DNA from 3 places in the Pantoea sp. PGP6 genome. Region 1 is predicted to be linked to each of the others. Evidence: riboswitches for the same ligand, from Rfam matches in the RefSeq annotation. Region 1 holds a riboswitch; each other region holds the start of a gene.

Region 1 (9,951 bases):
CTGGTAACCGGACAATCGCTCCATGCCGGTCGGAGAATCCAGCGAACCGGTAATAAACGCAATATCCCGATGACCATGAGTGACAAGATGCGTCACCGCGCTGGCGCTGGTTGCGTGCTGATCGACATAAATGCAGTAGCTGTCATTGATACGCAGGCGGCGATTGATCACCAGAATCGGCTGGCGTTGCTGGGAGATGATGGTATCCAGCTCATCGATAGAGAGAAAACGCGGATAAATAATAATACCGTCGCAGCGCAGATCGAGCAGGAACTGGATCGCTTCCCGCTCCTGCCCGGCAGTGTGTTTCCCATCGGCCAGAATAAGCTGGCGGCCCTGCTGTTCCATCATCCGTGCTGAATGTGCCATCAGTTCGGCGAAATAACTGCCACTATACAGCGTATTGGTGATCACCAGCCCGATGGTCTGACTGGATTGGGTCGCCAGATTACGCGCCAGCAGATTGGGCCGGTAGTCAGTTTCAGCAATCGCCTGTAAGACCCGTTCGCGTTTCTCCTGACCGACATAGCCATTACCAGACAGCACCCGGGACACGGTGGCCTTCGACACGCCTGCCCGATCTGCTACATCCTGAATTGTTGCCATTTACCTGCTCCTTCACTGCGCATGATTGCAGTCTACCTAAGCCTCTCATAGTTGGAAATATTTTCCCCGCCGTCACCGCTCCGGGCATCACATAGTTTGGTGAGCTAAATCACATAAATAAAAACGTGCAATTTTTAACTCTTGTCGCCATCGATAAAGTTCTTCATGATTTTGTGAAACCGGTTTCCTATTCGCCGCTCAATCAGGGCAAAAAAACATAACATTGACCGATTATCCTACAGAGAAGATCCCTCATGCCCAGAAACTACGACGAGGTTTCACGCGCGATTGTCGACGCGTTAGGTGGCCTCACCAATATCGAAGCGCTCACGCATTGCATGACTCGCCTGCGCTTTGTGGTTAAAGACCAGACCCAGGTCGATTTCGTCCGGCTGAAAGCCATTGATGGCGTAATGGGGGTGGTAAATAACGACACTCAATGCCAGGTGATCATTGGTAACAATGTTTCGCAGGCGTATCAGGCGGTGATGCAGCTTGGCTCGCCTTCCGCGTCCTCATCGGCGCCGGTTAAGCGTAAGCTGACATTGAAAGGCATCGGTGCAGGGATTCTTGATGCGCTGGTCGGCACCATGTCACCGCTGATTCCCGCCATCATTGGCGGATCGATGGTTAAGCTGCTGGCGATGATCCTCGATATGGCAGGCGTGTTTGAAAAAGGCTCATCGACGCTGGTTATTCTGAATGTCATCGGCGATGGTGCCTTCTTCTTCCTGCCGGTGATGGTAGCGGCCTCGGCCGCGTTGAAATTTAAAACCAACATGTCGCTGGCGATAGCCATTGCCGGCGTGCTGGTGCATCCCAATTTCATTGATCTGATGGCGAAAGCGGCTCAGGGCCAGCCGGTAGAGTTTGCCTTTATCCCGGTGACCGCAGTGAAATATACCTACACGGTCATACCGGCACTGGTAATGACCTGGATTCTGTCACATATCGAACGCGGCGTAGATCGCATTACGCCGGCCGTGACCAAAAACTTCCTCAAGCCTATGCTGATTGTGCTGATTGCCGCCCCGATCGCGATTGTGCTGATTGGACCTATTGGCATCTGGATCGGTAGCGGCATCTCAGCGCTGGTCTATACCGTTCACGGTTATCTCGGCTGGCTGTCGGTCGCCATCATGGGTGCCATCTGGCCGCTGCTGGTGATGACCGGGATGCACCGGGTCTTTACGCCAACCATCATTCAGACCATCGCTGAAACCGGTAAAGAGGGCATGGTGATGCCGTCAGAAATTGGTGCCAATCTCTCGCTGGGCGGATCGTCACTGGCGGTGGCATTCAGAACCAAAAACCGCGAACTGCGGCAGACTGCACTGGCCGCAGCGGCGTCAGCTATCATCGCGGGCATCTCGGAACCGGCACTGTATGGCGTAGCGGTACGGCTGAAACGTCCACTGATCGCCTGTTTAATCAGCGGCTTTATCTGTGGTGCGGTGGCCGGTATTGGCGGTCTGGCCAGCCATTCAATGGCCTCGCCTGGTCTGTTTACCAGCGTACAATTTTTTGATCCCGCCAATCCGATGTCGATGGTCTGGGTTGCGGCCGTGATGGTGCTGTCGGTAGTGCTGTCATTTGTGCTGACGCTGATTTTAGGTTTCGAGGACATTCCGGAAACCGGACCCTCGACGGCCCAGGCAGCGCCAGCAGCGACGCCCGCCCCTGAGCGCACCAATGCAATTAACGCTAACTAACGGGCAATGCTGACCCGAAACCAGAGGATGTCATGTCTGAATCAAGATTCCCGCAAGGATTTTTATGGGGCGGTGCGTTAGCCGCCAACCAGGCTGAGGGTGGCTATCGTGAAGGCGGAAAGGGCTTAACCACCGTTGACATGATCCCCCACGGCCCGCATCGGATGCCGGTGAAACTCGGACTGGAGCGGCGTTTCGCCCTGCGGGATGATGAGTTTTACCCCAGTCATGACGCCATTGATTTTTATCATCGCTATGCGCAAGACATCGCACTGATGGCGGAAATGGGGTTCAGCGTATTTCGTACCTCCATCGCCTGGAGTCGCCTCTATCCGAACGGTGATGAACTGACGCCTAATCCAGAGGGAATTGCCTTCTACCGCGCGGTGTTTGAAGAGTGCCGTAAATACAATATTGAACCGCTGGTGACCCTGTGTCACTTTGACGTACCGATGCATCTGGTGACCGAATATGGCTCGTGGCGGAATCGCAAAATGATCGAATTTTTTGCCCGCTATGCCCGCAGCTGTTTTGAGGCGTTTGATGGTCTGGTGAAATACTGGCTGACTTTTAATGAGATTAATATTCTGCTGCACAGCCCGTTCTCCGGGGCCGGGCTGGTATTTGAGGCGGATGAAAATCACGACCAGGTGAAATATCAGGCTGCACATCATGAGCTGGTGGCGAGCGCGCTGGTGACCCGAATCGCCCATGACATTAATCCGGTCAATCAGGTCGGTTGCATGCTGGCGGGCGGCAATTTCTATCCGTGGTCAAGCAAACCGGAAGATGTCTGGGCAGCGCTGGAAAAGGACCGGGAAAACCTGTTCTTCATTGATGTGCAGGCGCGCGGATATTACCCCGCCTATGCGGCGCGGCTCTTCCGTGAAAAAGGGGTCAGTCTGCAGATTGATGACGGTGATGCAGAGATCCTGAAAAACAGCGTCGATTTTGTCTCGTTCAGCTACTACGCCTCGCGTTGCGCGTCGGCGGAGATGAACGAGCTCAACAGCAGCGCCGCCAACGTGGTGAAGTCCCTGACTAACCCCCATCTGACGCGCAGTGAATGGGGCTGGGGCATCGATCCGCTTGGACTACGCATCACTATGAATATGATGTATGACCGCTACCAGAAGCCGCTGTTCCTGGTGGAAAATGGCCTCGGCGCACGGGACACGATCAACGCAGAAGGTGAGATTGATGATGACTACCGCATCAGCTATCTGCGTGAGCATATCCGGGCGATGGGTGACGCCATCGCTGATGGCGTGCCGGTGCTCGGCTATACCAGCTGGGGCTGCATCGATCTGGTGGCCGCATCAACCGGCGAAATGAGTAAACGCTACGGGTTTGTCTATGTGGATCGCGACGACCTTGGCCGGGGAACGCTGGCCCGCCGTCGGAAAAAATCGTTCTGGTGGTATAAAAAGGTGATCGCCAGTAACGGTGAAGTGCTGGAGTGACAACGTCACTGGCTTAGCTCGCTAAACCGCGGCGGTTTAGCGGGGCCATCGGCTGTTGCATGCCTGCGGCGTGCCGTTGTATTCAGCTGACAATTATCGTATAACAAACGTCTCCGAGGGGTGTCCTGTTATGGGCTGAGATGGTGCAAACCGAACCCTTTGAACCTGATCTGGGTCATGCCAGCGAAGGGACGGGTCGGCAGAGTCTTCTGCAACATCTCCTGCATCATTGCCTGTTCTTCACCGTATGCCCGGATCTCCCTGAGTTAACACTTTTCGTTAACCAACAGTTACTGGAGATCCCATGTCACTCTCACTTTTTGAAACCGGCTTTTATGGCCGCCTGCGACAACAGGCTGGCGATCACTGGCACGCCTATGTCTCTCACGATTTTGTCAAGCAGCTCGCTCAGGGCACGCTGCCTGCGGCCGCCTTTCGTCATTATCTCACCCAGGATTATCTGTTTCTGCTGCATTTTGCCCGCGCCTATGGGCTGCTGGTCAGCAAACTGCACGATCCGGCCGCGCTGCGAACCGCAACGGCCTCCCTCAATGCCATTGTCAATGAACTGCCGCTGCACCGGGCGTACTGCCAGCAGTGGGGGATCAGCGAAGCCGCGCTGGTCAGCCAGACCGAAGCGGTTGAAACGCTTAACTACACCCGCTACGTGCTGGATGTCGGCCACAGCGGAGATGCGCTGGAATTGCTGACCGTGCTGATGCCGTGTGTTGCAGGCTATGCCGAAATCGGCCTGAGCGTGTTACATCATCCCACCACCGTCATCGAAGGCAATCCTTATGCCGCCTGGATAGAGAATTATGGTGATGCCAATTATCTGGCGGGCGTCAGAGCCTCTCTGGACCTGTTTGAAACGCTGGCCCATCAGCGCGCCGGCGCAGCACGTTTTGACCGGCTGGCGACCCTCTTCACCACCGCCACCCAGCTGGAATCCGCCTTCTGGCAGATGGGGCTCAATCATCAACCCCCTTTGTCATCATGAGCGGCTCAATGGCATTACTGCCGCCCGGCATCTCAATCCGTGACCTCTGTGTCGATTTTGCCACGCATCGGCTGTTCGACCGGCTCAGTCTGGAGATTACCCCGGCACGTTTCACCTCACTGCTCGGAGCCAGCGGTGTCGGAAAGAGTACCTTAATGCGCGTGATTGCTGGCCTGACACCGCCGACATCCGGGGTGATCGGCGGCAGTGATGGCCTGCCGCTGGCTGGCCGGTTCGCCTGGATGGGTCAGCAGGATTTGCTCTATCCGTGGCTGACCGTTGAACAAAATGTCTGCCTCGCCAGCCGCCTGAAGGGTGAAAAACCGGACCGCCACTGGGCGCAACATCTGCTGGAGCGGGTCGGTCTGCATCGTCACGCAACGGCGCGGCCCGCGACGCTCTCTGGCGGGATGCGGCAACGCGCTGCGCTGGCCCGCACGTTGTATGCGCGCAAACCGATCGTGTTGATGGATGAGCCTTTTTCCGCACTTGATGCCCTGACCCGCCACCAGATTCAGACGCTGGCCGCGGAGGTACTGGCGAACCATACCGTCTTGCTAATCACCCATGACGCGGCGGAAGCCTGTCGGCTGAGTCATCATATGCTGGTGCTCAGCGCATCAGGCCTGGAAGCCTGTCAGCCATTGCCGGGCCAGCCACCGCGCGCGCCGGACGATATCAGGGTCATAGAGAGTCAGGCAGCTTTACTGCAAAAACTTTCACTGCCAGAGGGGATCGGATGAAACACCTCGATGGTTTAGCCCGCATGTGGCGCGGCCTCACCCTGTTCTGTGGACTGATTGCGCTGTGGTGGCTGGTAACGCTGACCTCGATTCCGGCCTTTCTGCTGCCTTCGCCCGTGGCAGTGGCACAAGCGCTATGGGCGAATAAAGCCTGGCTCGGCTATCACAGCCTGATCACCCTCACCGAGATCCTCTGCGGAATGATCACTGGCGTCGTGCTCGGCGCTCTGCTGGCGCTGGGCATGACATTTTCGCCACGTCTGCAACGCTGGATGATGCCGCTGGTACTTACCAGCCAGGCGATTCCGGTGTTTGCTCTGGCCCCGTTGCTGGTGCTGTGGTTTGGCTTTGGTATGAGCGCCAAAGTGGCGATGGCGGTGCTGGTCATTTTCTTTCCTGTCACGTCGGCCTTCTATGATGGTCTGCGTCGCGTGCCAGCGGGCTATCTGGATCTGGCACATACGCTGGGCGCTTCACGCGGATCGCAACTGCGTCACGTCCGGCTGTTAGCCGCGTTACCTGCCTTAGCAACCGGATTGCGAATGGCGGCGGCGGTGGCCCCGATTGGCGCGATCATTGGCGAATGGGTCGGATCGGCAGAAGGACTTGGTTATGTGATGCTGAACGCCAATGCCCGGATGCAGAGCGATATCTGTTTTGCTGCGTTATTTATCCTGGTGCTGATGACGCTGGTGCTGTGGCTGGCCATCGATGCCCTGCTTCACCGTCTGATCGACTGGGCCCCTGAGAGTGCCTCATGACCTCTAATCTGCGAGATAAACTGATGCTAAAACCTGTTCTGTCAGCGCTGATGATCAGCGCCGCCCTCTCCAGCCCGCTGCATGCTGCGGAAAAACTGACCCTGATGCTCGACTGGTATATCAATCCCGACCATGCGCCGATTATGGTGGCGCAGCAAACCGATGCGTTTAAAGCGGAAGGACTTGAGGTGACTATCGTGCCCCCCTCCGATCCGTCACTACCGCCGCGGCTGGTGGCGGCAAAACAGGCAGATTTAGCCATTACCTATCAGCCGCAGCTGCATTTTTACGCCGATCAGGGTTTGCCGCTGATGCGGGTCGGTACACTGATCAATACCCCGCTGAATACCCTGATTACTCTGGATAACGCCGTGAAAAAGCCAGCCGATTTAAAAGGTAAGCAGATAGGCTATTCAGTCAGTGGGATTGAGCAGGCGACGCTCGATACCATGCTGCGGCACGACGGCGTGAAGTCCAGCGAAGTACAGCTCATCAATGTCAATTTCCAGCTGACCAGCGCGCTGCTGACGGGGAAAGTCGACGCGGTAATAGGCGGCTATCGCAATATTGAAGCGCTGGAGCTCAGGCTGCAGGGTAAACAGCCGGTGGTGTTTAACGTCGAGGATTATGGCGTCCCCGCCTATGATGAGTTGATTATTGTCGCTAACCGCGACGAGGCGCGTTCGGAAAAGATTAAGAAATTTATGCGGGCACTAAAACGGGGTGTGGCAGAATTAAAAGCGCATCCGGAAGCCAGCTGGCAGGCGTTCGCTAACGCTTATCCAGAACTGAATACGCCGTTAAATCATCAGGCATGGCGTGCCTCACTGCCGCTGTTTGCAGACGACCCGGTGAAGCTGGACCGCGCCCGTTATCAGGCCTATGAGCAATTTTTGTATGATAACCATCTGATTAAGCAGATCACCCCGGTAGATTACTACGCCATCGGCAGTGACTGACCGATGAAGCCCGCAACAGTAGCTGCGGGCTTCACATCAGAGGGGTTTCTGGTACAGCCAGTGCTCGATATCACTGGCGGGCAGCGGCTTCGAGAAGAAGTAGCCCTGAATTTGATCGCATCCGTACTCCTTCAGTAATGCCAGCGTTGCCTCACTCTCAACCCCTTCTGCCAGTACGGTATAGTTCAGCTCTTTCAGCATCTGAATAATCCGTTTGACGATGATTTTCGACGAGTCATCTTCAGCCATCCGGGAGATCAGCGACATGTCGATTTTGATCACGTCCAGTGGAATATCCTGCAGGTAGCTGATGTTACTGTAGCCGGTACCAAAATCGTCCAGCGAGATCACAAAGCCGTGCGATTTCAGCGCTTCAAGCCCATGAATGGCGACGTTATTCCCGGTAATCAACTCATTTTCCAGACACTCAATGCCAATAACCGAGGCGGGCAACTGTGCTGCCTGCAGTTTTGCCACCAGCGAATCAGCAAAATCTTTTTTCGAGAAATCCCGCTCACTGACGTTAATCGACACCGGAATCAGGCTGTATTCACGATTCCAGCGCGCCAGCTGATCGATAACATGGTCCATGACCCAGTTAGTCAGATCGGAAATCAGGTTAGTTTTGCCGGCTAATGGCACGAACTCAGACGGGAACAGTTCGCCACGCTCTGCATGATGCCAGCGTATCAAGGCTTCCAGCCCCACCGTCTTACCACTTTTCAGGCAGACTTTTGGCTGATAAGCCAGATAGAGACCCTCATCTTTTTTCAGCGCCTGCGCCAGATCGTTCATGATCATGAAGTCTTCAGTCCGGCGGGTATCGTAGCTTTCATCAAATGACATCGCGCTGGTGCCTTCATCGATTGCTTCATGCAGCGCACTGACCGCCTGACGTACCATCTCATTAGGGGTGATCTGACTGGGCACAAAATCAGTTTCGCCGGTAAAAATATCCAGATCGAGAGTAATATTTTCTGACAGATCCGCCTTCATCCCCTGCAGCACCTCAACCATGCTGTGTGCGGTATAGCGGCCTGACCAGGGCTGGATCACCGCAAAACGGCCGGGCGCGAAAGAGTAAAGCGTTTCGCCCGCAGGCAAATTAAGCCGGACAGTGACCTGCTCCGCCATCTGTCGCAGCAGTTTTTCCATCGGCACGATGCCCACGGTGCGCGACAACTCGTAGGCGCGTGGGATATCGATGCAGTCGATCAGGATCAGACGAAAGCGACTGTGGGGTGAGGTGACCGACAGTTGCTGAATATCGCGGATCAGCCGTGGCCGGTTAGGCAGATGGGTGATGACATCGGCGAAACCGGCATTGTTCCAGGCGTCGAGAAACGAGGTCACCAGTCTGGCCAGCAGCTTCAGCGTGTCGAGCTTCTCTGCGCAAAACGAATGCGGCTGAGTGTCAGTGACGCACAACGTACCCAGCACCGCACCGTCGAGGTTCTCAAGCGAAACACCGGCGTAGAAACGGATATGCGGCTCACCTTCCACGAACGGGTGCACAGCAAAGCGTGAATCCAGCAAGGTGTCGAATACCACCAGATGCCCTTCGCCATCGTTGACGTGACGGCACAGGGACTCATCGCGGGTCGACTGTTTAAGATCGAAATTGCGCGAGGCCTTAATATATTGATTATGGTCGTCAATAATCGAAATAAAACTGCCTGAGATTCCTAACACCTGGCTGGCCAGATGAACAAACTTCTCCAGCACCTGATCGCGGGTTTCATCAGGTGACAAGAGTGCTTTGACCGCATTGAGACGTTTTTCGTCACTGCCATTTTGATCGTTATGCACTGAAATATCCCCTATACAGGCGCAAAACCGAAAATAATCTCGCTTAATAAGACTTAATTAGCGCCCAAATTTCAGACAGGTAGCGATACAGGCTGACATTAATTTCAGCGTGAAACAGTGTCGCACGATATCTGATCGCTGTCGAAACCATTTACTTCTTTCCTTTACTCATGTAATACCGGCATTTCAGTACGGAATCCCAGCCCAATCAATCGCCCAAAGACAAAGCGCAGAAACGGCAGTCGGCGGATTATCGCAGGGATTTTACTGCCTCGGGTCGATTTTCGCCTGGCCTTATTCCTGCTCATTTTAATTTGCAGGAATTGCGTCGCCACCGTGGGAAATTGCCGACGCTGCTGGACCTTTTCCAGATCGCGCAGCGTCAGTTCACCGGCCAGCAGCGGCTCAGTAAGGAGATTTGCTGTCGCCACCGCATCCTGAATCGCCAGATTGACACCGACGCCGCCAATCGGTGACATCGCATGAGCAGCATCACCGATACACAACACGCCAGGTCTGGCCCACTTATCCAGCCGATCAATGCGAATCGACAGCAGCTTAAACTGATCCCAGCGATTGATTTCGTTCATGCGTCCGGCACCAAACGGCGAGACCGCCGCAACCTCAGCAAGAAAAGCCTCAAGGCCGGCGGCTTTTTTTGTCTCAAACTCGCCTTTTGGAATCGTCAGGCCACACTGCCAGTAATCGCCGCGATCGATAACAATAAAGTTTTGCCGCGGACCCTTGTGACCCATGCCTGATACCGGATCGTCTGGCTGCTTGCTTAGCCGGAACCAGATAACATCACGCGCAACACCAAATGCCTGGCTGGTGAGGCCGGCTCGCGCTCTCACCTGTGAGTGACGGCCATCTGCGCCGATAACCACTTTGCAACGGA
Region 2 (9,951 bases), on a different contig from region 1:
GGCGGTAGGTATCAGCTGCGTGATTCAGCCTGGCGGCTCGATCCGTGATGACGAAGTGATCGCCGCAGCCGATGAACACGGCATAGCGATGATCTTTACTGATATGCGCCACTTCCGCCATTAATCGTTTGGAGAGTACAGATGAAAATTTTAGTGATTGGCAATGGCGGACGTGAGCACGCATTAGCCTGGAAAGCTGCACAGTCTCCGCTGGCGGAAACTGTGTTTGTGGCACCGGGCAACGCTGGCACCGCATTAGAGCCGGCGCTGCAAAATGTGGCGATCGCCGCCACTGACATCCCTGCCCTGCTGGCCTTTGCACAACGCGAAGCCATCGATCTGACCATCGTCGGCCCTGAAGCGCCACTGGTGGCGGGCGTGGTCGATGCGTTTCGCGCTGCCGGCCTGAACATTTTTGGCCCGACCCAGGCAGCCGCTCAGCTGGAAGGCTCAAAAGCCTTCACCAAAGATTTTCTTGCCCGCCATCAGATCCCGAGTGCCGAATACCAGAACTTCACCGAGGTTGAGCCTGCGCTGGCCTATCTGCGTGAGAAAGGCGCACCGATCGTCATTAAGGCTGACGGTCTGGCTGCGGGCAAAGGCGTGATTGTGGCGATGACGTTGCAGGAAGCGGAAGCGGCGGTTCAGGATATGCTGGCCGGCAATGCTTTTGGCGATGCCGGCCACCGGATTGTGATCGAAGAGTTTCTCGACGGTGAAGAAGCCAGTTTCATCGTCATGGTCGATGGCGAGCATGTCCTGCCAATGGCCACCAGCCAGGATCACAAACGCGTCGGCGACGGCGATACCGGCCCGAACACCGGCGGTATGGGCGCCTATTCTCCGGCACCGGTGGTTACCGATGAGATCCACCAGCGGGTGATGGATCAGATTATCTGGCCAACGGTGCGTGGCATGGCCGCTGAAGGTAACGTCTATACCGGCTTTCTCTATGCCGGCTTGATGATCGATCAATCCGGTCAGCCTAAAGTGATCGAATTTAACTGCCGCTTCGGCGATCCGGAAACTCAGCCGATCATGCTGCGTATGCAGTCGGATCTGGTCGATCTTTGCCTGGCAGCCTGTGCCGGCACGCTGGATCAGAAAACCTCTGAGTGGGATCCACGGCCGTCACTGGGCGTGGTGCTGGCGGCGGGCGGCTATCCGGGCGATTACCATCAGGGCGATCAGATTCACGGTCTGCCCCTGGAAGAGGTTGAGGATGGCAAGGTATTCCACGCCGGAACTCGCCTGGAAGACGATTTAGTGCTTACCAACGGTGGCCGGGTACTGTGCGTTACCGCGCTGGGCGACGATGTGGCGGCGGCCCAACTGCGGGCTTATCAGCTGGCTCAGCCGATTTCCTGGCAAGGCAGTTTCTGCCGCCGCGATATTGGCTACCGCGCTATTAACCGCAAATAAGTCAAAGGGGCACTGTGTGCCCCTTACTCCTGCGCTTACATATCCTCTTCTTTCGGCTGCTGTGCGCAGTCATCCTGCGGGCTTACCCGCAACAGTTGCACCCCTTCCGGCGCTTCCAGCCATGAAACCATCAATGGCGAGGCCGACCCACGCTGCTGCTGCGCCAGCGTCCGTAGGGCATCGCTATCGAAGGCGGGCCTGACCTGCTGGCCTTCACAGCTTTCGATCAAATTGCCGCCCTGCCAGTGACCCTGGCGCAGGAATATCCGGCCGCTGAGCAGCGCGTCACTAACGTGGCGCATCCGCTGGGCGTCGAACTTATACAACTCAACCGCATCCGGACTGACCGCTTCGCGCCGGCCAGCCAGCTGGCGCTGCATAAAGTTAAGGCCGCCTTCCTGGTCAAACCGTAAGGTGACGTCATCGGGATGCTCGCCTTTGACCTGACGATGAACGCTGATTAACGCCTCTTCCAGCCAGATGTAATCGGTAATTTCCCCTTCACCGCTGGCGAACGGGGTAAAAATGGTGCGGATATGGACCGACTGGTGATCGTTATTCTTGCGCCAGATGCGCACGACGCCACGGTCAGCAAGATAACCACTGGCAGAGAAAGGAGGAATATCGGGTGTTGAGCTGCAACCGAAAAGCAATAAGGAGAGAGACAGGGCGGAAAAACGCTGAAGCAGCGTGGTCATGATGGCAGGCCCCTTAAACAAAAGGGGCGAATCGCCCCCTGTTTTAAAGCTTAACCGCAGTGCGACGTCTTACTTAACGGCGTCTTTCAGCGCTTTACCAGACACGAATGCCGGTACATTTGCTGCAGCGATTTTGATCTCTTTGCCAGTCTGCGGGTTACGACCGGTACGCTCAGCGCGGTGGTTCACTTTAAAAGTACCAAAACCAACCAGTTGTACAGCATCACCATCTTTCAGAGACTCAGTGATCGCAGCCAGAGTAGATTCCAGCGCTGCCTTTGCCTGGGTTTTAGACAGGTCAGCTTTTTCTGCGATCACATCAATCAGTTGAGTCTTGTTCATAAGTTATCCTTAAAGTGTATTTATCGCTTGCTAAGCAACGAGTGCGAGGGAAAAGCCATATTCTGGCACTCTTCAGCCTGCACGCACCGATAGCCACAATTTTCAGCCCCCCAAATGTAGACCAGAGAGGGGGCCGATGTGAAGCCTCCAGGCGCGCTAATTCGGGCCTGAAGTCACGTTTTGTCGCCTTACTGCTGGAAATTTATACCGATGTTGCTAATTCCCGCTTCACGCAGGTCCGATCGCAGGCCTTTGATTAATTCAAGGTCACGCTCTTCGCACTCGGCAAGCAGGCGGAAAATCTCCCATTGAAGGTCCCATTCATCAATGATGGCCGGGTTTTCACGAAGCTCTTCGTCGGTCATTTCGCGTCCAGCCTGGGTCATTTCCAGCATGGCAACGGTAGTAATTGAGGTCTCGCTGACTTCAATCGCGTGCTCAAGTGTGTCGCCGCTCAGCTGCGCATGAACCACTTCGCTTAATGCCACGCAGGCATCAATCGCCGGATACACACCGTAAACCTCAAACGCATCACCATCAGGAATGGCAGCTTCAAGTTTTTCCAGCTGGCTGTCGAAGTTGATCTTCGCATCTTTGACCGTCAGGTTTTCCCAGATCAGATCAAGAATGCGGCGATAGAGTGCCGGATCGGCAAATTCGGTCTGCTCGCAGAATGCCCGATAATTCGGGTACATACGCTCACACAGGCAGGCCATAAAAGTAAGATGCTGCCAGCTTTCCAGCTTCGCCAGACGCAGATGAACGGGATTTTGTAACATAAAGGTGGCTCTTATTCGTTTCGCTGGCGGCAGTGTAACTGCAAAAGCGCAGCACAAACAGTGTTAAAGCGCGTTTTGCCAGCGCTGGAAAGCGGTTCGGTTCGAGGCAACCGCGTCGGCCCAGCGGGTCGGTTCCGGCAGCCGGTAACCACGCGTACAGTTTTCGACCCACTGCAGCGCGGTATCCAGGCTGACACGATGACCGGTGGCGACAAACAGCGGATTGCAACGCTGCTTGCTGCGCCATACCCAGCCTATCTGTTCGCCTTTGTCGATCAGTGGCTGACGACTGCCAGGCTGCGCATCCAGATCGGCAAACCGGCCACACAGACGACTTTTCGCGACACCAATGGTGGGCACATCGACCAGCAGGCCAAAATGCGACGCAACGCCGAGCCGTCGGGGATGGGAGATACCGTGACCGTCGACAAACAGCAGATCCGGTTTTTGCTCCAGCATCTGCCATGCGGCCATCAACGCCGGATACTCACGGAAGGAGAGAAAGCCGGGAATGTAAGGCATGGTGGTCTCAATACGCGCAATGCGATGTTCCACCAGCGTTAGCGAAGGCCACTCAAGCACTACCAGCGCCGCCCGGGTGACGGCACCTTCCTGTTCAAACCCGACGTCCGCCCCGCCAATAAAGCGCGGCGGCAATACGTCAAAGTCATCTTCACGCACCACATCAGCGGCGCGTTGCAACTGCTCAGCGCGAAGTGCGGCAATATCCATGGTTACTCCTGATGGAAAGGACGCGATAAACGGTGCACCGCTTCAACAAACACGCCCGCATTTTCCGGCGGGACATCCTGATGAATACCGTGACCGAGATTGAAAACATGACCGGTGCCATTGCCAAAGCGCTGCAGAATCCCGGCCACTTCCTGTTCAATACGGGCGGGTGGCGCATAGAGCATTGAAGGATCCATGTTGCCCTGCAGCGCAACTTTGTCACCGACACGGCGGCGTGCATCGTCGATATCTGTGGTCCAGTCGAGGCCCAGCGCATCGCAGCCGGTTTCGGCCATCGCTTCCAGCCACTGCCCGCCCCCTTTGGTGAACAGGGTAATCGGCACCCGACGACCGTCGTTTTCACGCAGCACGCTATCGACGATTTTGTGCATGTAGTGCAGCGAGAACTCGCGATAATCACGGCCGGTCAGGACGCCGCCCCAGGTATCAAACACCATCACTGACTGCGCACCGGCGCGAATCTGGGCATTGAGATAGAGAATAACGCTGTCCGCCAGTTTATCCAGCATCGCATGCAGCGTGGCGGGATCGGCATACATCATCTTTTTGATTTTGGTGAACGCTTTGCTGCTGCCGCCTTCCACCATGTAGGTGGCCAGCGTCCACGGACTGCCGGTAAATCCGATCAGCGGCAGGTCGCCGTTCAGGCTTTTACGGATGGTGCGCACCGCGTTCATTACGTAACCCAGTTCCATTTCCGGATCGGGCACCGGCAAACGCTCTACATCTGCCCGGCAGGTAATTGGATGCGAAAAGCGCGGACCTTCGCCGGTTTCGAAATAGAGGCCCAGGCCCATCGCATCAGGGATAGTCAGGATGTCACTGAAGAGGATTGCAGCATCCAGCGGATAGCGGCGCAGCGGCTGCAGCGTCACCTCACAGGCCAGCTCAGCATTTTTACACAGCGACATAAAGTCACCCGCTTCGGCGCGCGTCGCTTTGTATTCTGGTAAATAACGTCCGGCCTGGCGCATCATCCACACTGGCGTTACATCTACTGGCTGACGTAACAGGGCACGCAAATAACGATCGTTCTTCAGTTCACTCATTTCATTACTCTCTCAATTTCAGGCGTGTAGTGTAGCACTTTCACGCTTCGGCGCGGCACAGGGCGACGGTATCTTCAATCAGGCGGCGCGCCACGGTGCCCGGTGGCGGCAGCAAGGGCAAGGCATCAAAACGAAACCAGGCCGCATCCAGCAGCTCTTTGCCGTCATGTTGCAGATCGCCACTATCATATTCCGCCATAAACGCCGTCATCAGCGATTGCGGGAATGGCCACGGCTGGGAGGTGACGTAGCGGACATTTTTGACGCGGATATTACTCTCCTCCATCACTTCACGTGCCACCGCCTGTTCCAGCGTCTCGCCGACTTCGACAAAGCCAGCCAGTACGGTATAGACGTTATTACGATGACGGGCGTGATTCGCCAGCAGGATCTCATCGCCACGCCGGATCGCCACGATAATGCAGGGCGCAATCTGCGGATAATAGCGCTCGCGGCAATGACTGCACAGGCAGGCAAACTCATGTTTGCTGTGGTGCATTTCGTGACCACAGTAGCCACACCAGCGATGGGAACGGTAGAACTCCGCCAGCTGCACGCCGCGTCCCGCCAGCTGAAACAGCCCCACATCCAGATCGATCAGTTGCCGTACCGAGAACATGCTCTCTGCACGTGGCTCGCAAATCAGCCAGACTTTTTCCCCCTGCCACTCGCCAATCTGTCGGGCTTTGGTACCCGTCAGACCGAAATTTTCGGCGCTTCCGTGGGGTAAATCACCTTGCGGCAACCAAAGTTTCTGCTCGTGGCTGACAATCCACCATCCAGCGTCTACGCTTGAGATTTCGCATTGCATTTATTTCGTCATCCTTAGCGTCAACTCGCACGCTGAAGTCCTGATGTTAAGTGTGTAGATGAACAACTATAACTCACATGGAGTTAGATATGCTTAACCAGTTAGACGTCCTGGCCGAACGCGTAGGTGGCAGTAACGAACTGGTCGATTCGTGGCTGGAAGCCCGTCGCCAGCTGTTAGTAACCTATTACCATCTGGTCGGACTTAAACCGAATAAAGAAGCCCTGACCCGCCTTGATGAGCAGGCGCTGGATAACTTTTGTCATGGCCTGGTCGATTATCTTTCCGCCGGTCACTTTAGTATTTATGAACGCATCATCAGTGAGATGAGTGGTGACAGCCCGATGATCGCGGCGGCCCAAATCTATCCCCCGCTGGAAGCCAACACTGAGCGCCTGATGCAGTTGTATGATGGCCATCTGCAGCAGGCGATCGATGATGATAACTGCATGACGTTCCAGCAGGCGCTATCTGAAGTCGGTGAAGTGCTGGAGGCGCGCTTTACGCTGGAAGACAAGCTGATCCAGCTGGCGTGGGATAACCATCTGGCACCACCGCCGGTGGCCAATGACAGCCAGATTGCTCGTCCGGCATAAGGTTAAACGCAGGTAAAGGGGTTGTGATTCAGTTGCAGCCCTTTTATGCTGAAGGGGTTCTGATGGCTGAGGCCAGAAGAACCCATTTTTTTCTGTTAGAACGTTAAGGTTTTTCGTCTTCAGCGGGCGCTCTGCCAGCCGCAGCGTAAAACCGCATTCTTGTCGGAGTGCCCAGTTGGGCTGAGACCGTTAATTCGGGATCCGCGGAACCTGATCAGGTTAGAACCTGCGAAGGGAACAAGAGTAAATATTGTCGGTACGCCAGTCTCTTGCACTGCCCGTGCTGTTACTCCTTCCGAACTCCGGACAAGCATCATTCCCACTCAACTGGAAGATTGCTATGTCTGACCCAAAAATGACCCGTCGTGAACAGCGTGCCCTGGCGCAGGAATTTATCGATTCACTGCAAGGCGGCAGCGCATTTCCCCGTTCTGAACGCATCTGGATTACCGGCAGTCGGGAGGATATTCGCGTACCGATGCGCGAAATCAGTCTCAGTCCGACCCCGGTCGGCGGCAGTAAAGATCAGCCACTTTATGAGCAGAATGAGGCGGTGCCGGTCTATGACACCGCCGGTGCCTATGGCGATCCCGCCGCGCAGATTGATCTGCATCGCGGGCTGACAAAGCTGCGGGCAGGTTGGATCGAAGAACGCAATGATAGCCAGCCACTGCCACAGCGCAGTTCAGACTATACCCAGCAGCGTCTGGCGGATGATAGCCTCGATCATCTGCGCTTTGACGCGCTGCCCACCCCGCGTCGCGCCCTTGCTGGCCGTTGCGTCACGCAGATGCATTACGCCCGCCAGGGCATCGTGACGCCGGAGATGGAGTTCATCGCCCTGCGGGAGAATATGGGCCGTGAGCGAATTCGCAGCGAGGTGTTACTGCAACAGCACCCGGGCCACAGTTTTGGCGCGCATTTGCCAGATAACATCACCCCGGAGTTTGTGCGTCAGGAAGTGGCGGCTGGCCGGGCGATTATTCCCGCCAACATTAACCATCCTGAATCGGAACCGATGATTATCGGGCGTAACTTCCTGGTCAAGGTGAATGCCAACATCGGCAATTCAGCGGTCAGCTCGTCGATTGAGGAGGAGGTAGAGAAACTGGTCTGGTCGACCCGCTGGGGCGCCGATACGGTGATGGATCTCTCTACTGGCCGTAATATTCATGAAACGCGCGAATGGATTTTGCGTAACAGCCCGGTGCCAATCGGCACAGTGCCGATTTATCAGGCGCTGGAGAAAGTGAACGGCGTGGCCGAAGCGCTCAACTGGGCAGTATTCCGCGATACGCTGCTGGAACAGGCTGAACAGGGAGTCGACTACTTCACCATTCATGCGGGCGTACTGCTGCGCTACGTGCCGATGACGGCAAAACGGCTGACCGGGATTGTCTCGCGCGGCGGATCGATCATGGCGAAATGGTGTCTGTCGCATCATCAGGAGAGCTTCCTCTATCAGCATTTCCGCGAAATCTGTGAAATCTGCGCGGCCTACGATGTCTCACTGTCGCTGGGCGATGGCTTGCGTCCAGGCTCGATTCAGGATGCTAACGATGAAGCGCAGTTCGCCGAACTGCAAACGCTGGGCGAGCTAACGCAGATCGCCTGGGAATATGATGTGCAGGTGATGATTGAAGGCCCCGGCCACGTCCCGATGCATATGATCCGCCGCAATATGACAGAGCAGCTCGATCGGTGTCACGAGGCCCCCTTCTATACGCTTGGTCCCCTCACCACCGACATTGCGCCCGGCTATGACCACATTACCTCCGGTATCGGCGCCGCAATGATTGGCTGGTTCGGCTGTGCGATGCTGTGTTATGTCACGCCCAAAGAACATCTTGGTCTGCCAGATAAGGAGGATGTGAAGCAGGGTCTGATCACTTATAAAATCGCCGCTCATGCCGCCGATCTCGCCAAAGGCCATCCGGGCGCGCAGATCCGGGATAACGCGATGTCAAAAGCGCGCTTTGAATTCCGCTGGGAAGATCAGTTCAATCTGGCACTCGATCCGCATACGGCGCGCGCGATGCATGACGAAACATTGCCTCAGGCGTCCGGCAAGGTGGCCCATTTCTGCTCAATGTGCGGCCCTAAATTCTGTTCAATGAAAATCTCTCAGGAGGTACGGGATTTTGCCGCACGCCAGCAAGCCAGCGCGCAGCCGATTGAGGTTGGCATGGCACAGATGTCTGAACAATTTCGCAGCCGGGGTGGTGAGCTTTATCATCCGGCAGATGCCATGAAGGAGGAGTAACTATGTCCGCATTTCCTGCTACTGTGTCGCGTCTCGGCCTGTATCCGGTAGTCGATAGTGTTGAATGGATCGAACGCCTGTTAGATGCCGGCGTCCGTACCCTGCAACTGCGCATCAAAGATCAGTCGGACGAGGCGGCAGAAGCGGCCGTCGCCCAAGCCATTGCGCTGGGCAAACGCTACGATGCGCGCCTGTTCATCAATGACTACTGGCGGCTGGCGATAAAGCATCAGGCCTACGGTGTCCATCTGGGTCAGGAAGATCTGGCGGTGGCGGACCTGGCACAAATCCGTCAGGCGGGATTACGACTCGGCATTTCAACCCATGATGATGCCGAACTGGATCGTGCGCTGGCCATTCAGCCCTCTTACATCGCGCTCGGGCATATTTTTCCGACCCGCACCAAACAGATGCCATCCGCGCCGCAGGGACTGGCAGAACTGCAGCGGCATCTGGCCCGCCTGACGCACATTCCGACCGTGGCGATTGGCGGTATCTCCGTTGCGCGGGCATCCGCGGTGCTGGCGACCGGCGTAGGCGGCATTGCAGTGGTAAGCGCCATCACCGAGGCAGAGGACTGGCATGAAGCGACGCGTACCCTGCTGGCGCTGGCTGAACCGGCGCAGCCAGCGTGAGTATTGTTGGGTAACAGCGCGCAAAAATAATTAAACTGCTGTAACGGCAGCGATAAATCAGGAATACCGCGCGCAGTTAGCCAATCAGTCACTGGCGCGGTGTCAGACAGCCGTTTAGTGTGGCCTTCGTCAGGTACGGTTACCTGACCAGGGCCAGTTCCCTCCTCTTTCTGGCCCTGCTTCTTCCCTACTTAGCCACCAGCAAATCGGGCGCTAAGGCGGCAGGAAGATCATCATGCTGGCAGGCCTGCATCGCCCGCTCGACGGCTGCCCCTACCCGCGCCACCGCCTGTTCGGTTTGTTCAGTGATCGGCAAGCCGTAGTTTAAGCGCAGGCAGTTACGGTATTTGCCCGAGGCGGAAAACAGTGAGCCGACGGCGATCTGAATTTTAGATTCACGCAGTTCGCGATTAAGACGAACGGCATCAAAGGGCTCCGGCAACTCAATCCACATCAGGAAACCGCCCTGCGGACGGGACACGCAAATCCCACAGGGGAAGTAATGACGCACCCAGCAGCTGAAGGTTTCATAGTTGCGATGATAGATCTGCCGCATCCGCCGCAGATGGGGTTGATAATGGCCCTGACGAATAAACTCCGACA
Region 3 (9,951 bases), on a different contig from region 1:
ATTTGAAGACGCAACTCAAGGCCTACCTTGAGAAATTAACCAAACCTGTTGAGTTGATTGCCACTCTGGACGAGGGTGCCAAATCAACCGAGATCCGTGAGCTGTTGGTCGACATCGCAGGCTTGTCTGATAAAGTCAGCTTCCGCGAAGAGAACGATCGTCAGGTCCGCAAGCCGTCGTTTTTAATCACTAACCCCGGCTCGAACAGCGGTCCGCGTTTTGCCGGTTCGCCACTGGGTCACGAATTTACCTCACTGGTGCTGGCGCTGTTGCAGACCGGTGGGCATCCGTCAAAAGAAGCGCAGAGCCTGCTGGATCAGGTTGCCGCGCTGGATGGCGATTTCCATTTCGAAACCTACTATTCGCTGTCATGCCATAACTGCCCTGACGTGGTACAGGCGCTGAACCTGATGGCGGTGCTGAATCCACGCATCAGCCACACCGCGATTGACGGTGGCCTGTTCCAGAATGAAATTCAGGAACGCAACGTGATGGGCGTGCCGGCGGTTTACCTCAACGGTAAAGAGTTTGGTCAGGGCCGCATGAGCCTGGCGGAAATCGTCAGCAAAGTTGACACTAACGCCGATAAACGTGCCGCAGAAGAGCTGAACAAGCGTGACGCATACGACGTGCTGATTATTGGTAGCGGCCCGGCGGGCGCAGCAGCAGCCATCTATTCTGCCCGTAAAGGCATTCGCACCGGTCTGATGGGCGAGCGTTTTGGCGGTCAGGTGCTGGACACCGTTGATATCGAAAACTATATTTCTGTGCCGAAAACCGAAGGGGCAAAACTGGCGGGCTCACTGCGCGCTCACGTCGATGATTACAATGTCGATGTGATTGAGAGCCAGAGCGCGATCAAGCTGATCCCGGCGGCTGCTGTGGGTGGCCTGCATGCGGTTGAAACTGCCTCCGGCGCGGTACTGAAGTCACGCAGCATCATCCTGGCAACTGGCGCACGCTGGCGTAACATGGGTGTGCCGGGCGAAGAAGAGTACCGCACCAAAGGCGTCACCTACTGCCCACACTGTGATGGCCCGCTGTTTAAAGGCAAGCGCACCGCAGTGATCGGCGGCGGTAACTCCGGCGTTGAAGCGGCGATTGACCTGGCCGGTATCGTTGAACATGTGACGCTGCTGGAGTTTGCCGGTGAAATGCGCGCTGATCAGGTGCTGCAGGATAAACTGCGCAGCCTGAAAAACGTGGATGTCATCCTGAATGCCCAGACCACCGAAGTGAAAGGTGACGGCAGCAAGGTAACCGGTCTGCAGTATATCGACCGTACCAGCCAGACTACTCACGAACTGGCGCTGTCCGGCATTTTCGTTCAGATCGGTCTGCTGCCTAACACTCCATGGCTGGAGGGCGCGGTTGAGCGCAACAAAATGGGCGAAATCATCATTGATGCCAAGTGCGAAACCAGCCTGAAAGGCGTGTTCGCGGCGGGTGACTGCACCACGGTTCCGTACAAGCAGATCATCATCGCCAGCGGCGAGGGTGCGAAAGCCTCACTGAGCGCCTTTGATTACCTGATTCGTACCAAAGCGGCTGAATAAGTTTTGCGATAGCCACGCAACAGCCCCTCGACTGATGTTGAGGGGCTTTTTTTTTAATATCCCGCCAGTGTCATCAGCATCATCCACAGCGGCGTCGTCACCGCAGCAAACAGCGTCGAAAACAGCATGCTGGCGGCAGCCGGGCCGGTAATCACATTAAACTTCTGCGACATCAGGTAGACGTTGACCCCGACCGCCATCGATCCCAGCAGCACCACCACTTTACTCTCCAGCGGCGGCAGGCCGGTCAGCCAGGCAATGGCCCACACCGTCATCGGTTGCAGCACCAACTTGAGCAGGCAGAGGGTATAACTCTCTTTCAGTCCTTCCCGCACCCGGTAATGGGCGAGGCTCATGCCAAGGGTAACCAGCGACAGCGGGGCGGCGATCGATCCCAGCATCCGCAGCGGTTCAGCAGCCAGCAGCGGCAGCGGACGCTGCAAAAAACTCCAGGCGGTACCGCTGAGAATGCCAATAATCAGCGGGTTCTTCAGCACGCCGATCGCGGTGCGCCCCAGCCCCTGCAGCGAAAAGCTGCCCTGTTTCGCCCACTCAACCGAGACCGTCAGCAGGGTCCAGAGGATCAGGCTGTTAAACACCAGTACCAGCGCCACCGAGGGCAGGGACGCGGGCCCCAGCAGTACCGTCGCCACCGGAATGCCGAGCATCACGTTGTTGGAAAAGATGCCGCCCAGCGCGAAGACCGAGCCAGCAACGCCATCCAGCTTAAACAGCCTTTTGGCCACTATCCGGCCGACGATAAACACCAGCAGGCAGCTGCCAAAGAAGGCCAGCAGCAGCCGCGCATCAACCGGCGGGCTTTGATAAAAATGGCTCATCACGCCAAACAGCATGCAGGGCAGCGCGACGTTGAACACGAAGCGGTTCATCCCTTCGCTGATGCTGGCAGGCCATTTACCCAGTCGCGTCAGGCCGTAGCCCAGCAGGATCAGAATAAACAGCGGTGCGGACAGATAGATTTGATGGCTTAAGCTTTCAAACAACAGTGGCATAGAGAGAGTCTGGTCAGACGATGATTAATTACCAGACTAACAAATTGCTAACTAACTGTTAACTTTAACGGTGTCTGAACCGCTCGCCGTCAGGACAGTTATCCCAGCCAGCGGCGGGCCTGTTGATCGCTGATATCCCGGTAATAGACACGATGAATTATTTTGCCGCAGCGCAGACAGCGGGCGGAAATATAGGTGGAAAGATAATGTCTGCCATTTGGTGCGATAGCACCGTGACGTTCGATAGTGATGTCCTGCCATCGATGGCGGTGAGGAATAAGCGCTGACAATCGCATCATACATCCTGAATAGTATGAAGTTCCGCTCCTGGAGTGGTTTAACTCCATGAAATGAGGTGTTTTTTTCGGCGATGCTGTAAGCAGGCTAATTATTATGGCTGGCTACCGTTTAAGGGCGGAAACCGATGCCGCGATCGGCAGCACCTTATCTCTGGCTTAAATAGCTACCTCGAAAGGGGTAGTTTTATGGCCCGCAGCATTAAGCCTGTTTTTGCTGCGGCGAGAATTGATCAGGATCATGTGAAGTGTCACCAGCGCGAGGATGGCTGACGCAGCTCTGGCTTGCTTTCGCGACGCCACCTCCTTATGCTGCAGGCTGTAACACGACTCGGGGTGCCGCTTTCCGTCAGGAAAGGGCTGAGAAAAACCCGCTGACCTGAACTGGATAATGCCAGCGTAGGGAAGTCTGATGCCTGACCGCATTCGCCTTCTTATTCGCCGGTTGGGAGCTATGATGACAGATCAATCTCAACACCTTTCTGCTGCGCAATTCGCGCCCATTCTGCACCGTTTCCGCCGTCAGTCACCGCTGGTGCACTGCATGACTAACGACGTGGTACAAAACTTCACCGCCAATGTGCTGCTGTCGCTCAACGCTTCACCGGCGATGGTGATTGATGCGGAGGAAGCCGCGCAGTTCAGCGGCTTTGCCGATGCCTTACTGATTAACGTCGGGACGCTGACCGCTGAGCGCCAGCAGGCGATGCAGGCGGCGGTCACGGCCGCCAGGCAGGCGGGAACGCCCTGGACACTGGACCCGGTGGCGGTCGGAGCGCTGACGCTGCGCACCACCTTCTGCCAGCGGCTGCTGAGCCAGCAGCCAGCGGTGATCCGCGGTAACGCGTCAGAGATCCTGGCGCTGGCGCAACAGGCCAGCGGCGGACGCGGAGTGGATAGCCTGCATCAGGCGGATGCAGCGCTGGAGGCCGCCCGGCAGCTGGCTCGCGACTATCAGACGCTGGTGATTGTGACCGGCGAAGTAGATTACGCCACCGACGGTCAGCGCACCTTTGCCATTCGCGGCGGCAGCCCGTTAATGACGCGGGTGGTCGGCACCGGCTGTGCGCTGTCGGCGGTGGTGGCTGGCTTCAGCAGTCTGAGCGGCGATCGGCTGCTCAACGTCGCCAGTGCCTGTCAGGTGATGGCGCGGGCCGGTGAACAGGCGGCGGCAAGCTCAGCCGGCCCCGGCAGTTTTGCCACGGCGTTTCTTGATGCGCTCTGGACGCTGGAGGTGGACCATGAAACGCATTAATGCACTGACCATCGCCGGGACCGATCCCAGCGGCGGGGCAGGGATCCAGGCCGATCTGAAAACCTTTTCCGCGCTGGGCGCGTATGGCACCAGCGTGATCACCGCGCTGGTGGCGCAAAATACCCGTGGCGTCCAGTCGGTTTACCGGATCGATGCTGACTTTGTGGCCGCCCAGCTTGATTCGGTGCTGGACGATGTGCGTATCGACAGCGCGAAAATTGGCATGTTGTCAGAAACCGCCATCGTCGGGCAGGTTGCGGCCCGGCTGAGACGTAGCGCAATTCCTTTCGTGGTGCTGGATACGGTGATGGTGGCGAAAAGCGGCGATCCGCTGTTATCCGCCGATGCGATTGCCAGCGTCCGCGAACTGCTGTTACCACAGGTGTCGCTGATTACGCCGAATCTGCCGGAAGCAGCAGCGTTGCTGGGGTGCGCGGTGGCGGAGAGCGAAGCGCAGATGCGGGCGCAGGGCGAGGCGTTGCTGGCGGCGGGATGTCAGGCGGTATTGATCAAGGGCGGTCACCTGACGGCTGATAACAGCCCGGACTGGCTGATCACCCCTTCGGGCCAGCAGCGGTTCAGCACGCCGCGGGTTAATACCCGTCATACTCACGGCACCGGCTGCACGCTGTCAGCGGCGCTGGCGGCTTTGCGTCCGCGTCACGCCGACTGGGCTGATACGATCACCGAAGCGAAAGCCTGGCTGCAGCAGGCGTTGTTACAGGCGGATTCACTGGAGGTCGGTACGGGAATCGGGCCGGTGCACCATTTTCATCAGTGGTGGTAGCGGTGGATGTGCCATCCCGCGCTGAGGCGGCGGGACGGCACCGTTGCCGGGTCAGGGTGCTTCAAACCATGCGCTGTTGCGCTCGGCAATAGGGGTAATTGAGAAAATCATCTCCTGCAAATGACGGCGCATCGCGGCTTCGGCGGCGTCTGCGTCGTGATGTTTCAACGCTGCAAAAATCTCCTCATGCTGCTGAATCAGGCTTTCCGGCGGTGAAACCTCACTCAGGGTCAGAAAACGAACCCGGTCCATCGCCGCTTTAATGTTCTCGACGGTTTCCCACGCCAGCTTGCAATCAATACTTTCGGCAATCAGCCGGTGAAACTCATCATCCAGGCTGAGAAACGCCTGGCTGTCATGCCGCTCAGCCGCCATGCGTTGCAGCTGCAGGTTGTGTTCCAGCATCATCAGCGCCGGGTCGCCAATCTCCAGCGCCGCACGGCGCACCACTGAGACTTCCACCGCTTCACGGATGAAGCGGCCGTCCGCCACCCGTTTGGCGGAAATTTTACGCACAAAGGTGCCGCGTTGCGGCAATACCTGTACCAGTCCGGCTTCGGCCAGCTTGATGAACGCTTCGCGCACCGGCTGGCGTGAGACGTTAAAACGCGCAGAGACCTCTTTTTCCGACAGCAGCGAACCCGGCTGAATCACACAGGTCACGATATCTTTGCGCAAAAACCGGTAAATCTGCTGATTCACCGGTTCGCTGGTTGTAATGGTATAGGCGATCGACATGCAGCAATATCCATATTACGGCTGGCTGGTGCCAGCCCGAAGGGAAAGGGTCAGTCTAATCAGCACGCTGCGTCTGCGCCAGTGCTTTGTCATCATCGCATCAGGCGCGGGTCATGTACTGCTGCACCGTCGCACGCGCACCCTGGGTAGTCAGCTGCTGATAACAGGCGGTCAGCCGGGCGACCAGATCGGCGTTGTCTGCCAGATCGTCGCCGAAGATCTGGCGCAGGCCGAGCAGCGCACGCACGCGCGCTTCACCTTCTTCGCTGCTGGCCACGCATTCTGCCAGCGTCGTCTTCAGCGGATCGCGAACCTCAATCGGCTGACCCTGTTCGTCGGTCCCCCCGACATAGCGCATCCAGCCAGCCACGCCGAGCAGCAGCAGTTCACAGCGGCTGTTATTACTCAGATGCCAGCGCAGACTGTCCAGCAGGCGCTGCGGTAATTTTTGCGATCCGTCAGTGGCGATTTGCCAGGTACGATGTTTGATGGCGCGGTTTTCATAGCGGGCGATCAGCGAATCGGCATAGGCTTCAAGGTCCACGCCCTGAGTGCGCAAAGTGGGTGCCTGCTCATCGACCATCAGTGAACGGGCAGCGGCGCGGAAGTGCGGATCGGCCATGCAATCGCTGATGTGCTGATAGCCGGCAAGGTAGCCAAGGTAGGCGAGAAACGAGTGGCTGCCATTCAGCATGCGCAGTTTCATCTCTTCATACGGCAATACGTCGCTGACCAGTTCTGCTCCCGCCTTTTCCCACGCCGGACGACCGCTGACAAAATTATCTTCGATGACCCACTGAAAGAACGGTTCCGCTTCAACCGCTACCGGGTCACGGGAGCCGAGCCGCCCGGCCAGCGCGTCAAACGCCGCCTCCGTCATCGCCGGCACAATCCGGTCAACCATGGTTGAGGGAAAGGTCACCTGCTGCTGAATATAGTCCGCCAGCGCCGCATCCTGCCGTTGTGCCAGCTGCACAATCACGTTGCGGGTGACGTGGCCGTTCTCCGGCATGTTATCGCACGACATCACGCTGAAGGGCGGCAGGCCGAGCTGCCGACGGCGATTAATGGCGGCCAGAATCAGGCCTGGCAACGAACGCGGCGTCTGCGGATTGTCGAGGTCATGCACGATATCGGGATGATCCGGGTTCAGATTGCCGCTGGCTGGCTGATGGCAATAGCCTTTCTCGGTCACGGTCATCGAAACAATTGCCACCTCGGGCTGACACATGGCGTTGATCACCGCCTCAATGCCGTCGCCTTTGCCGTGCAGCGCCGCAGTAATCACGCCGATCACCCGGGTCTGCAGCGAATCATTCGCCATTTCGGTCAGGGTATAGAGCAACTGCTGTTCACGCAGCGCCTGAATCAGTTCGCCGCTGTTGAGGTTAACTTCGCAGTAACCCCAGTCACTGCCGTGTTCGGCGGCCAGCTTATCGCTGCACAGCGCCTGATGCGCGCGGTGAAAGGCACCAAAGCCGATATGTACCATACGGGTTTTAAGCTGGGCCCGGTCATAGGCAGGGCGCTGGATCTCAGCGGGCAGGCGATCGATCTGTAACATAGTCCGTCCTTATGGCAAACGGGGCGCGAGGCGCCCCGAAATCAGTGATCATGTTGCGTGATGAGGATTACACCGAAACTGGCTTATCCTGGGTCTTCGGGCTGCGGATCACAAACAGCACCAGGAAGGCACCCAGCGCAGCGACAGCGCCGGCCAGCACAAAGGCGCTGTCAAACTTACCGGTATGCTGGACGATAAAGCCGGTCACAATCGGTCCGATGATGCCGGAAAGGCTGCCGACCAGGTGGATAAAGCCGCTGATGCTGCCGACACGACTCTTGTGCACCACATCCTGAATAATCGCCCAGTAGATCGCGCCGGTAATGTAGAGGAAGAAGATCGATACCGACATCATCATCACCGCAGGAACCACCTCTTTTATCGTACCTGCCAGCGCCACACAAATTGCCGCCGCCAGCAGTGAGACCACCAGCACAATTTTACGTGACAACAACAGTTTGCCGGTGATGTTGAAGATTTTATCGGAGATCCAGCCGCCCAGCGCCAGGCCGACGAAACCCACAATCCACGGGATCATGGTGGTAATGCTCATCGACTTAATATCCAGACCATGGGCCTGCACCAGATAGGCCGGGAACCAGCTCAGGAAGAAGAACAGGATGTAGTTGTAGCAGAAGAAGGCAAAGGCGGTCACCAGGATGATTGGCTGACGCAGGTAGTAGCCAAACGGATGGGCAGTTTCTGAAAGATCGGCCTCATCGTTAGGGTTAGCCGCTTTCAGGCGTTCAATTAATAGACGTTCCTCTTCGCTGACCCGTTTGCTTTTCGCCGGGTTGTCCGCGGCAAAGAACAGCCAAAAGGTCATCCACACCAGACCGATGCAGCAGACGATGATGAAGGCCGGACGCCAGCCGTACGCCAGCGCCAGATAACCGATGATCGGACCGGCAACCGCGCCACCCAGTGGCGAACCGGCGCTGAGTAAGCCCATCGCGGTGGCTGCCTGTTTTTTGGGAAACCAGCCGTTGATCGCTTTATTCGCCGAGGCGCAGATCGGACCTTCAGCCATGCCGAACAGCACGCGCAGGATCAGCAGCGACCAGAAACCGGTCGCCAGCGCAGTCATGCCGCAGAAGATAGACCAGGCGCCTACCGCGACGGCCAGCACGATTTTCGGGCCAAACCGGTCAGTGGCGAGACCGCCGACGAAGTTAAACAGCGCGTAACCGAAGAAGAAGCTGCCAAAGATCATGCCGAACTGCTCAGCATTGATCGCCAGATCTTTTTCCACCAGCGGCACCGTCAGTGACAGGGCAACACGATCGAGGTAATTGATCATGTAAACCAGGAACAACAGCAAAACGAGGGTCCAGCGCAGATTCTTGAACATAAAAACTCCGTGATCTGTTTTCTCTTTGTAATAAGCCGGCGGGTACGCACCGGCTGAGGACACCTGGTGTTCAGTGGGCATTAACCCATTTGAAGGATCACTTTGCAGCAGGTGCGCGGATCTTTTTCGAACAGCGTCATGGCGCGTTCAATCTCCTGCAACGGGAAATAGTGGGTGACCAGCTTCTCTGGCTGGATTAACCCTTTTTCCATCCAGTCAATCACCTGCGGAAAGCGGTGGCTGTTGAGACGTGAGGTAAACAGCGACAACTCTTTACTGGTGAGACTTTGCTGGGTAATGCTGCAGGGTTCGCCGGAAAAGCCCAGCAGACCGATGCGCGCCGCCGGAGAGGCGAGGGCGGCCGCTTCTGCCAGAATGGTGGGATGGCAGGCCGCGTCGATAATCAGCGTCGGCTGAATGCCTTCCAGCTGCGCCGCCAGCGGGATCTCGCTGTTGTTAAACAGCCGATCGGCACCGTTCTGCTGCGCCAGCTCCAGCCGTTCCGGCAGACGATCCACCACCATCACCTCTCTGACGTTGTAAACGCCCTTCAGTACCTGGATGGCGGTCAGTCCCATCGGACCGGCCCCGTAAATCAGCGCCACATCCTGCGGTTGCGGCTGCAGGAAAGCGGTGATGTTAGCCGCGATGGTGAACGGCTCGACCAGGCTGGCCAGCCGGTCGGGGATCGCATCCGGCAGATGATAAGCGTTGCTGGCCGGCGCCAGCGCATATTCGCTAAAGCCGCCGTCGCGATGCACGCCAATCACCTGCAGTGAGGTACAGACGTTGGGGCGACCCACCGAGCAGGGGTAGCAGTGACCGCAGCTGACCACCGGATCGACCGCCACGCGCTCGCCCAGCCGGGCCGGATCGACGCCTTCACCCAGCGCATCAATCACGCCGAAAAACTCATGACCAATCACCCGCGGATATTTAGCGAACGGGTTGTGGCCGTGCCAGATATGCACATCAGAACCGCAGATGCTGGCATAGGCCACTTTGACCCGGACTTCACCGGCCGTCGGTTGCGGCAGAGGACGTTCAGCCAGCACCAGCTCGCCCGGTTGTTCAATCACCACACTTTTCATCAGGCTCTCCTTACCAGTTCCACAGCGTACCGTCTTCCAGACGGGCCACCGGCAGATAGGCGGGTTCATAGGGATATTTCGCAGCCAGCTTCTCGTTGAACTCAATGCCCAGACCCGGTTTATCGCCAGGATGCATGTAGCCCTGATCGAAGGTCCAGTTCGCCTCGAACAGCTCCATCATCTGCTCAGAGAAGCCCATGTACTCCTGCACACCGAAGTTCGGTACCCAGAGATCGAAGTGCAGCGCCGCTGCCATGCAGATTGGCGAGAGATCGGAAGGACCGTGTGAACCGGTGCGCA

What was found. Region 1 has a riboswitch for thiamine pyrophosphate ahead of tenA (thiaminase II). Riboswitches for the same ligand answer to the same signal wherever they lie in the genome.
Region 2: it holds a riboswitch for thiamine pyrophosphate, as region 1 does, so the genes downstream of both, thiC (phosphomethylpyrimidine synthase ThiC) here and tenA (thiaminase II) in region 1, are expected to answer to the same signal.
Region 3: it holds a riboswitch for thiamine pyrophosphate, as region 1 does, so the genes downstream of both, thiM (hydroxyethylthiazole kinase) here and tenA (thiaminase II) in region 1, are expected to answer to the same signal.

Annotation. Positions count from the first base shown of each region.
Region 1 covers NZ_JBQBMA010000002.1:188,992-198,942, reverse strand. Annotated here, with positions in the region: gene ACLIBF_RS21400 (LacI family DNA-binding transcriptional regulator) at 1-606, opposite strand, end outside; gene ascF (PTS cellobiose/arbutin/salicin transporter subunit IIBC) at 861-2,318, shown strand; gene ACLIBF_RS21390 (6-phospho-beta-glucosidase) at 2,351-3,781, shown strand; TPP riboswitch at 3,888-3,990, shown strand; gene tenA (thiaminase II) at 4,086-4,781, shown strand; gene ACLIBF_RS21380 (ABC transporter ATP-binding protein) at 4,790-5,524, shown strand; gene ACLIBF_RS21375 (ABC transporter permease) at 5,521-6,285, shown strand; gene ACLIBF_RS21370 (ABC transporter substrate-binding protein) at 6,309-7,244, shown strand; gene ACLIBF_RS21365 (sensor domain-containing phosphodiesterase) at 7,281-9,053, opposite strand; gene ACLIBF_RS21360 (FAD-dependent oxidoreductase) at 9,218-9,951, opposite strand, start outside.
Region 2 covers NZ_JBQBMA010000001.1:4,055,818-4,065,768, forward strand. Annotated here, with positions in the region: gene purH (bifunctional phosphoribosylaminoimidazolecarboxamide formyltransferase/IMP cyclohydrolase) at 1-124, shown strand, start outside; gene purD (phosphoribosylamine--glycine ligase) at 142-1,422, shown strand; gene ACLIBF_RS19605 (DUF1481 domain-containing protein) at 1,458-2,120, opposite strand; gene hupA (nucleoid-associated protein HU-alpha) at 2,190-2,462, opposite strand; gene ACLIBF_RS19615 (YjaG family protein) at 2,651-3,241, opposite strand; gene nfi (deoxyribonuclease V) at 3,305-3,973, opposite strand; gene hemE (uroporphyrinogen decarboxylase) at 3,976-5,043, opposite strand; gene nudC (NAD(+) diphosphatase) at 5,084-5,854, opposite strand; gene ACLIBF_RS19635 (Rsd/AlgQ family anti-sigma factor) at 5,944-6,450, shown strand; TPP riboswitch at 6,604-6,704, shown strand; gene thiC (phosphomethylpyrimidine synthase ThiC) at 6,791-8,713, shown strand; gene thiE (thiamine phosphate synthase) at 8,716-9,348, shown strand; gene ACLIBF_RS19650 (aminotransferase-like domain-containing protein) at 9,536-9,951, opposite strand, start outside.
Region 3 covers NZ_JBQBMA010000001.1:1,525,726-1,535,676, forward strand. Annotated here, with positions in the region: gene ahpF (alkyl hydroperoxide reductase subunit F) at 1-1,556, shown strand, start outside; gene ACLIBF_RS07250 (AEC family transporter) at 1,610-2,569, opposite strand; gene ACLIBF_RS07255 (hypothetical protein) at 2,668-2,865, opposite strand; TPP riboswitch at 3,188-3,288, shown strand; gene thiM (hydroxyethylthiazole kinase) at 3,323-4,120, shown strand; gene thiD (bifunctional hydroxymethylpyrimidine kinase/phosphomethylpyrimidine kinase) at 4,107-4,907, shown strand; gene ACLIBF_RS07270 (GntR family transcriptional regulator) at 4,959-5,645, opposite strand; gene ACLIBF_RS07275 (mannitol dehydrogenase family protein) at 5,746-7,209, opposite strand; gene ACLIBF_RS07280 (MFS transporter) at 7,277-8,560, opposite strand; gene ACLIBF_RS07285 (Zn-dependent oxidoreductase) at 8,641-9,651, opposite strand; gene manD (D-mannonate dehydratase ManD) at 9,662-9,951, opposite strand, start outside.